DNA from 3 places in the Kitasatospora sp. NPDC001664 genome. Region 3 is predicted to be linked to each of the others. Evidence: riboswitches for the same ligand, from Rfam matches in the RefSeq annotation. Region 3 holds a riboswitch; each other region holds the start of a gene.

Region 1 (3,986 bases), on a different contig from region 3:
CTCGGCCGCCGCCCCGCCGCCGACCTCCCCGAGGTCGAGGTGCTGGAGTGCGCGACGGTGCCCGCCGTCCTGCGCGCCCTGGAGAAGGGCGGCATCGACCTCTGCGTCCTCGACGGCGAGGCCGTCCCGGCCGGCGGCCTCGGCGTCGCCCGCCAGATCAAGGACGAGATCTACGGCTGCCCGCCGGTCCTCGTCCTCATCGGCCGCCCGCAGGACTCCTGGCTCGCCGCCTGGTCCCGTGCCGACGCCGCCATCTCCCACCCGGTCGACCCGGTCCCCTTCGCCGAGTCCGCCGCCACCCTACTGCGAGCTCGCGTGGCGAGGCGTACTCCTGCGTAGGTGGTGATGCGTCCGGGGGCGCGGGGAACTGCGCGCCCAGCCACCCACGGTGCCGCACTCCGGATCTGACGGTCTGTCCCGCACGGTTCGGCCGTCTCACAGGGAAGAACAAGACCGCATCAGCGGGCCGCACCTCGCTAGGCTGGCTCCAGTCCACGTCAAGACGGAGAACTGGAGCTAGCCATGGCCCGTACCTGGCCCGACCTGTTGAGCGCACTGCTCGCCGGTGAGAACCTCACCCAGGCCGACGCCGCCTGGGCGATGGACCGGATCATGAGCGGCGAGGCCACCCCCGTCCAGGTGGCGGGCTTCGTGGTGGCGCTCCGCGCCAAGGGCGAGACGGTGGACGAGATCGCCGGCCTGGTCGACTCGATGTACGCCCACGCCGTCCAACTCACCGTCCCCGGACCGGCGGTGGACATCGTCGGCACCGGCGGCGACCGCGCCAAGACGGTCAACATCTCCACCATGTCGGCCATCGTGGCCGCCGCCGCCGGGGCCAAGGTGGTGAAGCACGGCAACCGCGCCGCCTCCTCCGCCAGCGGCGCCACCGACGTGCTGGAGCAGCTCGGCGTCAGCCCGGACGTCCCGCCGCACCGGGTGGCCGAGATCGCCGAGGAGGTCGGCCTGACCTTCTGCCCGGCCCCGGTGTTCCACCCCGCGATGCGGCACGCGGCCCCGGCCCGCCGCGACCTCGGGGTGCCGACCGCCTTCAACATCCTCGGCCCGCTGACCAACCCGGCCCGGGTGACCGCCCACGCGATCGGCTGCTTCGACACCCGCCTCGCCGGGCTGATCGCCGGGGTGCTGGCCCGCCGCGGCGCCAGCGCGCTGGTCTTCCGGGGCGACGACGGCCTGGACGAGCTGACCATCTCCACCACCTCGCACGTCTGGAGGGTGAAGGACGGTCAGGTCACCGAGACCACCTTCGACCCGCGCGAGGTCGGCATCGACCTGGTCGGCATCGAGGCGCTGCGCGGCGGCGACCCGGCCTTCAACGCCGCCGTGGTCCGCCGCCTGCTGGCGGGCGAGCGCGGCCCGGTCCGGGACGCGGTGCTGCTCAACTCGGCCGCCGCGCTGACCGCCCTGGACCTCACCGACGCCCCGCTCCCGGAGCAGCTGAAGGCCGGGATGGCGCGGGCCGCCGAGGCCATCGACTCGGGCGCCGCCGAGACCCTGCTGAAGAACTGGGCCGAGGCCACCACCCGTTCCTGAGCGTCGAGTTGAAGGCCCGGACCACGGTCCGGGCCTTCTTCGTACCCGGATGCGTCCAGATAGTGGAAGCCTGTTTGACCACTCCTCGGAAGCCGCTCTAGAGTTCACGACAGGTCATGAGCGACAGCGACAAGCCCCAGCTTGCTGTCCGGCAACCCTCCGTCCGTGGCGGGGTGCCCTGGGTGAGGACCGGGCACTGCGGCGATCCGTCCGCAGCGCAAGCGCGGACGTCGGCGGCACAGCTGCACCCCGAGGTCCCGGACCTTCAGAGGAGTGCACCCCCATGTCCGTCGCCACCTCCACCTGCGCCCCGCTCCCCGTCCTCGGCCACGACGTCCAGGTGCCGCTGGCCTCCGGCGAGAAGGTCACCTACGCCGCCCTCGACTACGCCGCGAGCTCCCCGGCCCTCCAGCGGGTCTGGGACGACGTCGCCGCCTACGCCCCGTACTACGGCTCGGTGCACCGCGGCGCCGGCTACCTCTCCCAGCTCTCCACCGACCTGTTCGAGCAGAGCCGCCGCACCGTCGAGGAGTTCCTCGACCTGCGCGAGGGCGACCAGGTCGTCTTCACCCGCGCCACCACCGACTCGCTCAACCTGCTGGCCGCCGCCGTCCCGGCCGGCACCGAGGTCTTCGCCTTCGAGACCGAGCACCACGCCTCGCTGCTGCCCTGGGCGCACAACGGCCTCAAGGTCACCTACCTGCGCGCCCCCCGCTCGCACGCCGAGGCGGTCGAGGCCTTCGACCTGGCGCTCGCTCAGAACCCCGCCGAGCACCGCCTGCTCTGCGTCACCGGTGCCTCCAACGTCACCGGCGAGCTCTGGCCGATCGCCGAACTGACCGAGGTGGCCCACCGCCACGGTGCCCGGGTCGTCCTGGACGCCGCCCAGCTGGCCCCGCACCACCGCGTCTCGGTCCGCGAGCTGGACGTCGACTGGATCGCCTTCTCCGGCCACAAGATCTACGCCCCGTTCGGCGCCGGCGTCCTGGCGGGCCGCTCCGACTGGCTGGACGCCGCCGAGCCCTACCTGGCCGGCGGCGGCGCCAGCCGCACCGTCGCCCGCGAGCTCGACGGCTCCGTCGCCGTCGAGTGGCAGACCGGCCCGGCCCGCCACGAGGCCGGCTCCCCGAACGTGATCGGCGCCTACGCCGTCGCCTCCGCCTGCCGGGCGCTCACCGAGGCCGGCTTCGACGCGCTGGAGGCCCGCGAGCAGGAGCTGATCGCCCGTCTGAAGGCCGGTCTGGCCGAGGTCCCCGAGGTCCGGGTGCTCAGCCTGTTCGGCGAGGACGCCGCCCGGGTCGGCGTGCTCTCCTTCGTGGTGCAGGGCTGGAACAGCTCGCACTTCTCCGCCGCGCTCTCCGCCGAGTACGGCATCGGCGTGCGCGACGGTCTGTTCTGTGCGCACCCGCTGGTGCGGACCCTGCTCGGCGGGGAGGAGGCGGCGCCCTCCGAGTGCGGCGCCCCCGAGCCGTCGCTGCCGGGCGAGCGCAGCCTCAACGCCATCCGGGTCTCCTTCGGCGCCGGCACCCCGGACGAGCACCTCGACCGCTTCCTGGCCGCCGTCCGGGCGCTCGTCTCCGACGGGGCGGCCTGGAACTACCGCAACGAGGGCGGCCGCTGCGTCGCCGACTCCCGTCGCAGCTGAGCGGAGCGTCCCGCAGGGGCGCGGGGAACTGCGCGCGGGGGAACGGCAGCACCTGCAACTGGCTGACGTACCCTCAGTTGCAGGTGAGCCGCCTTCCGTACCCGCGCAGTTCCTCGCGCCCCTGAGCGCTTGCCCTGCCGAGGCTCCGTACGTCAGTCGAGCCCGAGGGCGAACGCCGCTTCGAGGTCGTGCTTGGAGTAGGTGCGGAAGGCGATCTGGGTCTCGGTGTGCTGGACGCCGGGGATCTTGTTGACCTTGGCCGGGATGACGGCGGCGAGGTCGTCGTGGTGGCGGACCCGGACCATGGCGACGAGGTCGTAGCCGCCGGTCACGGAGTAGACCTCGCTGACGCCCTCGATGGCCGCGATCTCCTCGGCGATCTCGGGGATCCGGTCGACGCTGGTCCTGATGAGCACGATCGCGGTGATCACTCTGAAGCTCCTGTCCGTTGGTTCCGGGTCAGCGTAACGGCCGCCCAGGTGCCCAGGTACCCGGCGGCGAAGCCGATGACGTGGACCGCGTAGGCCACGCCGGTGCCCCCCTGGCGGACCGAGAGCCACTGGAGCAGGAACCAGAGCCCGAGCACCAGCCAGGCCGGGAACCGCAGCGGCAGGAAGAGCAGCACCGGCACCAGCGCGGTGACCCGCGCCCTCGGGTACAGCCGCAGGTAGGCGCCGAGCACTCCGGCGATCGCCCCGGAGGCCCCGACCAGGGCGCGGACCGATTCGGGCCCGCCGGTCTGCGCGAGCGCCCAGCCGTAGGTGGCGAGGTGACCCACCATCAGGTA
Region 2 (3,986 bases), on a different contig from region 3:
TGCCGGGGAGGGTGAGGATGTCGAGCCAGAGGGCGGTCTCCCGGTCGGGGTGGGCGGGGTCGGGGCGCAGGGGGGAGAGCAGGGCGGGCCGCGCGCCGGGGATGCCGGTGGCGGAGGGGTCGTCCAGGCCGGTGACGCGGATCTCGACGGCGCCGTTGACGGGGTACTCGCCGCGTTGCTGGTACTCCGTCAGCAGGCGCTCGTAGGTGGTGGTGAAGGCGTTGACCGCCCACTGGAGGTCGGCCCGCCGCAGGTGGACCGCGTAGCCGTTGGCGGTGACCCGCAGGGTGGTGGGGCGGACGTACTGGAGGAGGGCCCGGGAGGGGCCCCAGAGGTCGGAGCGCAGGCCGTCGGCGAGCAGGTGGGTGAGGAGCTCGCCGGTGAGCAGGGAGCGCAGCAGGCCGCTGGAGAGCAGGACGTCGGTGAGGTCCCCGGTGAGGCCGATCTTGGTGATGAGGAACTGGAGCTGCCCGAAGACCGGGGCCAGTTCCGGCGCACCGGAGACCAGTTGGCCGGCCAGGTCGGCGACCGGCTTCGGGATGTTGTCGGAGAAGGGGTAGTTGTAGGGCTCGTCGACGCTGCGGGCGGCGAACGGCCGCCCGGGGGTGAGCCGCCAGGTCTTGAGCCAGGGGTGGGTGGTGAAGGCGTACCAGATCGCCTCGGCCCGGCCGTCCCGGTCGACGAAGGAGGCGAGGGTGCGGGCACCCGCGGTGCCCGGGGCGGCGAAGAGCTCGGTGGCCGGGACGTCGACCCGGCTGACGCAGCGCAGCGGACGGTCGGGCCCGACCCGGAGCACCGCCTCGGTGAGGAAGGCCCGGCCGAGCTGGACCAGCAGGGCGCCGGACTCGGCCTCGGTGCGGTCGTAGGTGCGGAGCGCGTAGCGGCCGGCGGTCCCGTCCCAGACCACGGCGGTGAGCGAGACCACCTGGTTGGAGAGCGAGCCGTAGCCGTGGCCGGCCGGGGCGGTCTCACCGGCCGCCGGGACGGCGGTGCCGTGGCCGCCGATCGCGAGCACGCCGCCGACGGTGAGGTCGCCGGGGGCCGGGCAGCCGGTGACGCCGAGGCCCTGCTCGGCGAGGCGGGCCAGCAGGTCCTCCATCGCGGCGCCGGTCTGCACCCGCACGGTCGGTGCGCCGGCCACCGTCGCCCCGGTGAGGGTGACGGCGGTGAGGTGGCGGGTGGTGTCGACCAGCAGGACGCGGGCGGTCGACGGGGTGCCGGGCGCGACGGTGAGCGGGGCCCAGCCGTGCCGGTGGCCCTGGGGGCGCAGCCGCCAGCCGGCGGCGCGGGCCCAGTCCGCGAGTTCGGCGACCTGCTCCGGGGTGGTCGGCTCGCAGACCCAGAGCGGGTCGGTGCGGACCTCCCCGGCCCAGTTCTCGAACACCCGTTGGTACGGGACCAGCCCTCCGGGGAGACCGGCGGGGGCGGCGCCGACGGCCTGCGCGCTGTCGGGCCCGACGGTGCCGCGCAGCAGCCAGGCCGCGCCGGCCGTGCCGAGGGCCGCGGCGAGCGTCTGACGGCGCGTCAGTCCCCGGTCGGTGTGCTGTGGTTGCCCTGCTCGTTGGTCTGTCACGCGGCGACGCTACCAATGTGGATCATCCGACGGGCCGGTTTCGGCCCGGGGCGGGGCGGTTCCGGACGAGGTGGGGGGAGGTTGGTCACGGCGCCGCCACGACTTGATATGGTTCCTCGCGAATCATCCAGAGGGGTGGAGGGACCGGCCCTACGAAGCCCCGGCAACTCCCCGTTCGACCCGGCGTCCGAAGTACGCGCCGTGCCGTGCGGGAGCAGTGCCAACTCCGGCCTGTCGCCATAGTGGCGCGGGGAAGATGAGGAGACACGGTGCTCTCTGTGCTGTCCTTCGCCCGGGCGCTACCCGCCCCGGCGCTTTCGCGTACCCGTTTCGTGTCCGGCGCAGGCATTCGGCCCACTTCTGCGGCCTTCCCTCGCTGACCACCCCCGGCTCCCCGCACGGAGCCCCCGCGGGCGGACCCACCCGCCGTCCGCGGTTCTGAGACGGAGTACACCCATGGAAACCATCAGCGGCGTCGGCGTCCTCGACAAGGTCACCTCGATCCTCGGCACCCTGGAGGCCGGCCCGACCACCCTGGCCGGGCTGGTCGCCGCCACCGGCCTGGCGCGGCCGACCGCCCACCGGCTGGCGGTCGCGCTGGAGCAGCACCGGCTGGTCGCCCGCGACATCGAGGGCCGGTTCACCCTCGGCGCCCGGATCGGCGAACTGTCGGCGGCGGCCGGTGAGGACCGCCTGCTGGCGGCGGCCGGGCCGGTGCTCGCGCACCTGCGCGACGTCACCGGGGAGAGCGCCCAGCTCTACCGGCGGCAGGGCGAGATGCGGATCTGCGTGGCCGCGGCGGAGCGGCTCTCCGGCCTGCGGGACACCGTCCCGGTCGGGGTCACCCTTCCGATGCGGGTCGGGGCCGCAGCCCAGATCCTGCTGGCCTGGGAGGAGCCGGAGCGGCTGCACCGGGGCCTGCAGGGCGCCAGCTTCACCGCGACCGCGCTGAGCGGGGTGCGGCGGCGGGGCTGGGCGCAGGCCGTCGGGGAGCGCGAGCTCGGGGTCGCGTCCGTCTCGGCGCCGGTGCGCGGCCCGTCCAACCGCGTGGTGGCGGCCGTCACGGTGTCCGGTCCGATCGAGCGGCTCAGCCGCCACCCCGGTGCCCGGCTGGCCCAAGCCGTGGTGGACGCCGCCGAACGCCTCACCGAGGCCGTCCGGCAGTCCTGAGCCCGGCCCGTCCTGACCTCTGGGATCGGCAGTCCTGAGCCGGGCAGCCGGGTGACCCGAGGAGTCGTCAGGGGTTCGCCCGGCGGACGCGCCGAGCCCGGAGGTACTCGCGTGTCAGCAGGCGGAGCGCGGCGCCCTTGGGCGGGCCGGCCGGGCGCCGGAGGAGGGCGGGGAGGTCGGCCCGGGCGGCGCGGGAGGTGAGCGCGTCCAGGCCGACCATGCAGCGGACCATCGGACGGTGTGCGGGCGGGGCGAGGTCGATCACGGCGCGGCCCTCGGCGAGGGTGCGGTCGGCGTGGTCGAGCTGAGCGGTGATCAGGGCCCGGACGGCCGGGAGGTCGGCGGCCCGTTCGAGGTCGGGGCGGGTGACGCCGTGCCGCTCCAGGGCCTCCTGGGGGAGTGTCAGCCGGCCGTCGGCCAGGTCCTCGGCGAGGTCGGCGACGAAGTCGATCCGCTGGGCGGCGTCCAGGTAGGTGCGGCAGGCGGCGCGGTAGTCGCCCTGGTCACCGTCCGGGCCGAGCAGGGCGGCGACGACCAGGAAGGCGGGCAGCGCGTAGGCGTCCAGGTAGGCCTGGTAGTCCGCCTCGGTGGCGAAGCCGGGGAAGTCGAGGTCGGCGAGGGCGCCGGCCAGGTGCTCCGGCACCAGCGTGCGCAGCGCGGGGTGGGCCTCGACGGTGTGCAGGAACGGGCGCAGCTCGGGCTGGTCGGTGGCCCCGGTGGCGAGGGCCCGCTCGACCTCGTGCTCCCACCGCGCGTACGCCGCCCGCCGTCCCTCCGGAGGGCCGCTGTCGAGCAGGGTGTCGGTGCGGTGCATGTAGGCGGTGGCGGCGATCACGTGCGGCACCAGACCTGCGGGGAGCAGCAGTTGGGCGGCCAGCGCCGCCTCGCGCCGGTACCGCGTGACCTGCCGCCGCTGACGGGTGTAGTCCTCCCGCAGCCCGGGGTCGGTGATCCCGGCCGCGTCCAACGCCCTCGTCCAGCCACTCATCCCGGGCCCGCCCCTCTCCTTGATCGTCTCCGCGAACCCTAACCGGACCCTCGGAGTTCCGAGGTGTCCGGGCGGCGCGGGGCCGGGGACGATGGGCCGGGGCGGCGCCGGCCGCCGGAGGAGGGTGGGGCGTGCGCAGGGTGTGGTGGGTGCTGCTGGCCTTGGCAGCGGCGTTGGTGACGGTGCCGGGGGTGGCGTCCGGGGTGGCGTCGGCGGAGCGGAGTGCGGAGCGTCCGGCGTTCCAACTCCCGTTCC
Region 3 (3,986 bases):
CAGGTCCGGCCGCAGCTCGCGGAGCAGGGCGGGGGCGAGCGAGAGGTGGTAGTCCTGCACCAGGACCGCGGCGTCCGGTGCGGCCTCGGCGGCCAGGGCCTCGGCGAAGGCGGTGTTGTAGGCCCGGTAGGAGTCCCACTCGCGGCGGAAGCGGTCGTCGAAGACCGGTGCCACCGGGGTCTCGTACAGCAGGTGGTGGACGAACCAGAGGGTGGAGTTGGCCACCCCGTTGTACGCCCGGGCGAATGTGCCGGGGTCGATGTCGAGCATCCGGACGGCCTGACCGCCGACCTGGTGCCCGGCCAGGTCGAGCCGGCCGTCGGGGGCCTGCCGGGCGGCGGTGCGGTCCGCCTCGGAGAGGGCGGCGCACACCCAGACGGCGGACGGGTCGTCGATCGCGGAGAGCCCGGAGACCAGCCCGCCGCCGCCTCTGCGCAGCGTCAGCGACCCGTCGTCCTCGGCGGTGAAGGACACCGGCCCCCGGTTGGAGGCCACCAGGATGGGGGCGGCCCCGGTCTGATTCGAACGTTCGGTCGCGAGATCGGCCATGTCACCAACCTTGCCTCGCACCCCCGGGGGCAAACCAGTCGGCACACGGGGGCTCACCGTCGGTGGTACTCCGGCACGGTCACCATCGGCGGCCGCTCCAGTGCGCCGACCGGATGGGTGTGGGCGGTGAACTCCCGGCTGGCCGGGTCCCGGGTGAACTGGGTGAGCAGCGGACGGACCAGGTCCTGCGTGCTCTTCAGCCGGTCGGTCCGGTCCAGCCGCTCCAGCGCGGTGCGGTAGATCGTCGCCGCCATCCGCCCGAGGGCCTGGCCGTCCTGGTGCCGGTGGTGCCGCACCCCGACGTCCACCTGGGCCAGCGCGTCCAGCCCGGCCAGCTCCAGCGCGTCCACCAGCAGGCCGAGCTCCACCCCGTAGCCGGTGGGGAAGGGCAGCCGCTCCAGCAGGGACCGGCGGGCCGCGTACTCGCCGCCCAAGGGCTGGACGAATCCGGCCAGTTGGGGCCAGTGGAGGTTCAGCAGGGGGCGCGCCACCAGCTCGGTGACCCGCCCGCCGCCGGCCGGGACGACGGCCCCGTCGGTCTCCAGGGGCCGGTCGTACATCGCCTTCACCAGGTGGATCGACGGGTCGGTCAGCAGCGGCCCGACGATCCCGGAGACGAAGGCCGGGTCGAACTCGCGCAGGTCCGCGTCCACGAAGCAGACGATCTCCCCGGAGGTGGCCAGCAGCGAGCGCCAGAGCACCTCGCCCTTGCCCGCCACCGCCGGCAGCCGGGGCAGCACCTCGTCCCGGTGCACCACCCGGGCGCCGGCCTCCGCCGCGATCCGGGCCGTGCCGTCGGCCGAGCCGGAGTCCACCACCACCAGCTCGTCCACCAGCGGCAGACGCTCCATCAGCTCGCGGCGGATCACCCGGACGATCCCGCCGACGGTCGACTCCTCGTCCAGGGCCGGCAGCACCACGCTGATCGTCCCGGCCGGCCCCGCCGCCCGCTTGGCCGCCAGCAGTGCCTCCAACGGCCGGTCGCCGGCGCTCCAGGAGCGCCGGCACAGCCAGTCGGACACCTCCGGCAGCAACTCCTCGGCAGGGTCGGACGGCTGAGGCTGGTCGGGCACTGTCTCGTCTCCTCGCGCTTCGCATCTCGTACCTCGGACGGCCGGTTCCCGCTCCGGCGCCTTCGGATACAGTCTTCGTACTGCGGTCAGACCTTCGCACGTCGGGGTCGGCCGGAGAGCAGGACCACAACTTCACAGAGCTCATCCAGAGGGACTGAGGGAACGGCCCGTTGACGTCCCGGCAACCTTCTCGCGCGATCAGGCCCATCTGCGGCCACGGCGGGACAGGTGCCAATTCCGGCCTGTGGCGCGACCGCGTCACGGGGAAGATGAGGAGAGAGGCCTCCGCCACCATGGCTACCGCTGTTTCCGCCGCACCCACCGTCGACCTCGGGCCCGCCGACCAGCTGTCCTGTCGCGAGTGCGGCACCAAGTTCCCGCTCGGCCCCAGCTTCGCCTGCCTCGAGTGCTTCGGCCCGCTGGAGATCGCCTACGACTTCGGCTCCGCGGACGCCGAGGCGCTGCGCAAGCGGATCGAGGCCGGCCCGGCCTCCATCTGGCGCTACGCCCCGCTGCTGCCCGTCCCGGCCGACGTGGCCTCCAAGCCCAACCTCAACCCGGGCTGGACCCCGCTGGTGAAGGCCGACAACCTCGGCCGCGAGCTCGGCTTCACCGCCCAGCTGCACGTCAAGGACGACTCGGGCAACCCGACCCACTCCTTCAAGGACCGCGTGGTGGCCTGCGCCATCGAGGCGGCGCGCGCGTTCAACTTCACCACCCTGTCCTGCTCCTCCACCGGCAACCTGGCCGGTGCGGTGGGCGCGGCGGCGGCCCGGGCCGGCTTCAAGTCCTGCGTGTTCATCCCGCACGACCTGGAGCAGGGCAAGGTCGTGATGGCCGGTGTCTACGGCGGCGAGCTGGTCGGCATCGAGGGCAACTACGACGACGTGAACCGCTTCTGCTCCGAGCTGATCGGCGACCCGGCCGGCGAGGGCTGGGGCTTCGTCAACGTCAACCTCCGCCCGTACTACGGCGAGGGCTCCAAGACCCTGGCGTACGAGATCTGCGAGCAGCTCGGCTGGCGCCTGCCGGAGCAGATCGTCATCCCGATCGCCTCGGGCTCCCAGCTCACCAAGATCGACAAGGGTCTGCAGGAGCTGATCAAGCTCGGCCTGGTCGAGGACCGGCCCTACAAGATCTTCGGCGCCCAGGCCGAGGGCTGCTCCCCGGTCTCCGCCGCCTTCAAGGCCGGCCGCGACGTGATCAAGCCGGTCAAGCCCGACACCATCGCCAAGTCGCTGGCGATCGGCAACCCGGCCGACGGCCCGTACGTGCTGGACATCGCCCGCCGCACCGGCGGTGCGGTGGAGGACGTCACCGACGCCGAGGTGGTCGAGGCCATCAAGCTGCTGGCCCGCACCGAGGGCATCTTCGCCGAGACCGCGGGCGGCGTGACCATCGGCGTGCTGAAGAAGCTGGTGGAGACCGGGCAGCTCGACCCGGCCAAGGAGACCGTGGCGATCAACACCGGTGACGGCCTGAAGACCCTGGACGCCGTCTCCGACGCCGGTCTGACCGCCACCATCCGCCCGACCCTGGAGTCCTTCCGCGCGGCCGGCCTGGCCTCCGCCTGATCCCCCCTCAGCACCGGTTTAGGAGTACCCCCATGAGCGCCACCGTCCGCATCCCGACCATCCTGCGCACCTACACCGGCGGCGCCGCCGAGGTGGCCGCCGAGGGCGCCACCCTGGCCGCCGTGATCGCCGACCTGGACGCCAACCACCCCGGCATCGCCGCCCGGGTGCTGGACGACGCCGGCAAGCTGCGCCGCTTCGTGAACGTCTACGTGAACGACGACGACGTGCGCTTCGCCGAGGGCCTGGAGACCGAGATCAAGGACGGCACCAGCATCTCGATCATTCCGGCCGTGGCCGGGGGCTGCTGAACCGGCTGCTCCGCAGTACGGCGCAATCGACGGGCCGTCACCGCGACCGGAACGAATGATTCCGGTTATTCGGTGGCGGCCCGCCGCATGTCGCGGTGAATTTCCGTCAGGTGCCAGGGGGTAGAGTGCGGAGTCGGATCGGAGGTTTCGAATCCCGTCCGGCGGTACGGCTGAGTCGTGCACGCAGGGCCCGTCCGTCGGTTGAGACGTCGGGCGCCCGCGGTGGGACGGGAAGTGTCAGGCCAGCGTCAGGAATCTGACAGCGTCTCCTCCCGATTGGTCCGCTATGCCCGGAGCGAATTGCCGCTCCCTGAGGCTTTCCTCCCGTCACATCCCTTTCGTCACACGGTGAATTCGGCGAAGTTGACCCTGTTGCAGAGGGCGTCTGTCCGGATACATTCAGCGGCGGTCGGCGCGTTCAAGCAATGACCGCGGCTACGCCCAGGGGGGGTTCCCTCGGGCGTGTGCCGGTACAGACC

What was found. A riboswitch is a leader RNA that binds a small molecule or an ion and turns the genes downstream of it on or off. The one in region 3 is predicted to bind S-adenosylmethionine.
Region 1: linked by a shared signal. The riboswitch ahead of ACWCYY_RS19850 (aminotransferase class V-fold PLP-dependent enzyme) and the one ahead of thrC (threonine synthase) in region 3 are both predicted to bind S-adenosylmethionine.
Region 2: linked by a shared signal. The riboswitch ahead of ACWCYY_RS05765 (IclR family transcriptional regulator) and the one ahead of thrC (threonine synthase) in region 3 are both predicted to bind S-adenosylmethionine.

Annotation. Positions count from the first base shown of each region.
Region 1 is NZ_JBSFGS010000013.1:79,379-83,364, reverse strand. Features, by position in the region: gene ACWCYY_RS19860 (response regulator) at 1-339, shown strand, start outside; gene trpD (anthranilate phosphoribosyltransferase) at 523-1,554, shown strand; SAM riboswitch class IV at 1,667-1,784, shown strand; gene ACWCYY_RS19850 (aminotransferase class V-fold PLP-dependent enzyme) at 1,838-3,199, shown strand; gene ACWCYY_RS19845 (Lrp/AsnC family transcriptional regulator) at 3,352-3,630, opposite strand; gene ACWCYY_RS19840 (rhomboid family intramembrane serine protease) at 3,627-3,986, opposite strand, start outside.
Region 2 is NZ_JBSFGS010000003.1:213,061-217,046, forward strand. Features, by position in the region: gene ACWCYY_RS05760 (cholesterol oxidase substrate-binding domain-containing protein) at 1-1,573, opposite strand, end outside; SAM riboswitch class I at 1,694-1,836, shown strand; gene ACWCYY_RS05765 (IclR family transcriptional regulator) at 2,030-2,743, shown strand; gene ACWCYY_RS05770 (phytoene/squalene synthase family protein) at 2,811-3,731, opposite strand; gene ACWCYY_RS05775 (peptidoglycan DD-metalloendopeptidase family protein) at 3,863-3,986, shown strand, end outside.
Region 3 is NZ_JBSFGS010000014.1:146,162-150,147, reverse strand. Features, by position in the region: gene ACWCYY_RS21275 (alpha,alpha-trehalose-phosphate synthase (UDP-forming)) at 1-549, opposite strand, end outside; gene ACWCYY_RS21270 (glucosyl-3-phosphoglycerate synthase) at 603-1,583, opposite strand; SAM riboswitch class I at 1,761-1,898, shown strand; gene thrC (threonine synthase) at 1,916-3,196, shown strand; gene ACWCYY_RS21260 (ubiquitin-like small modifier protein 1) at 3,229-3,507, shown strand.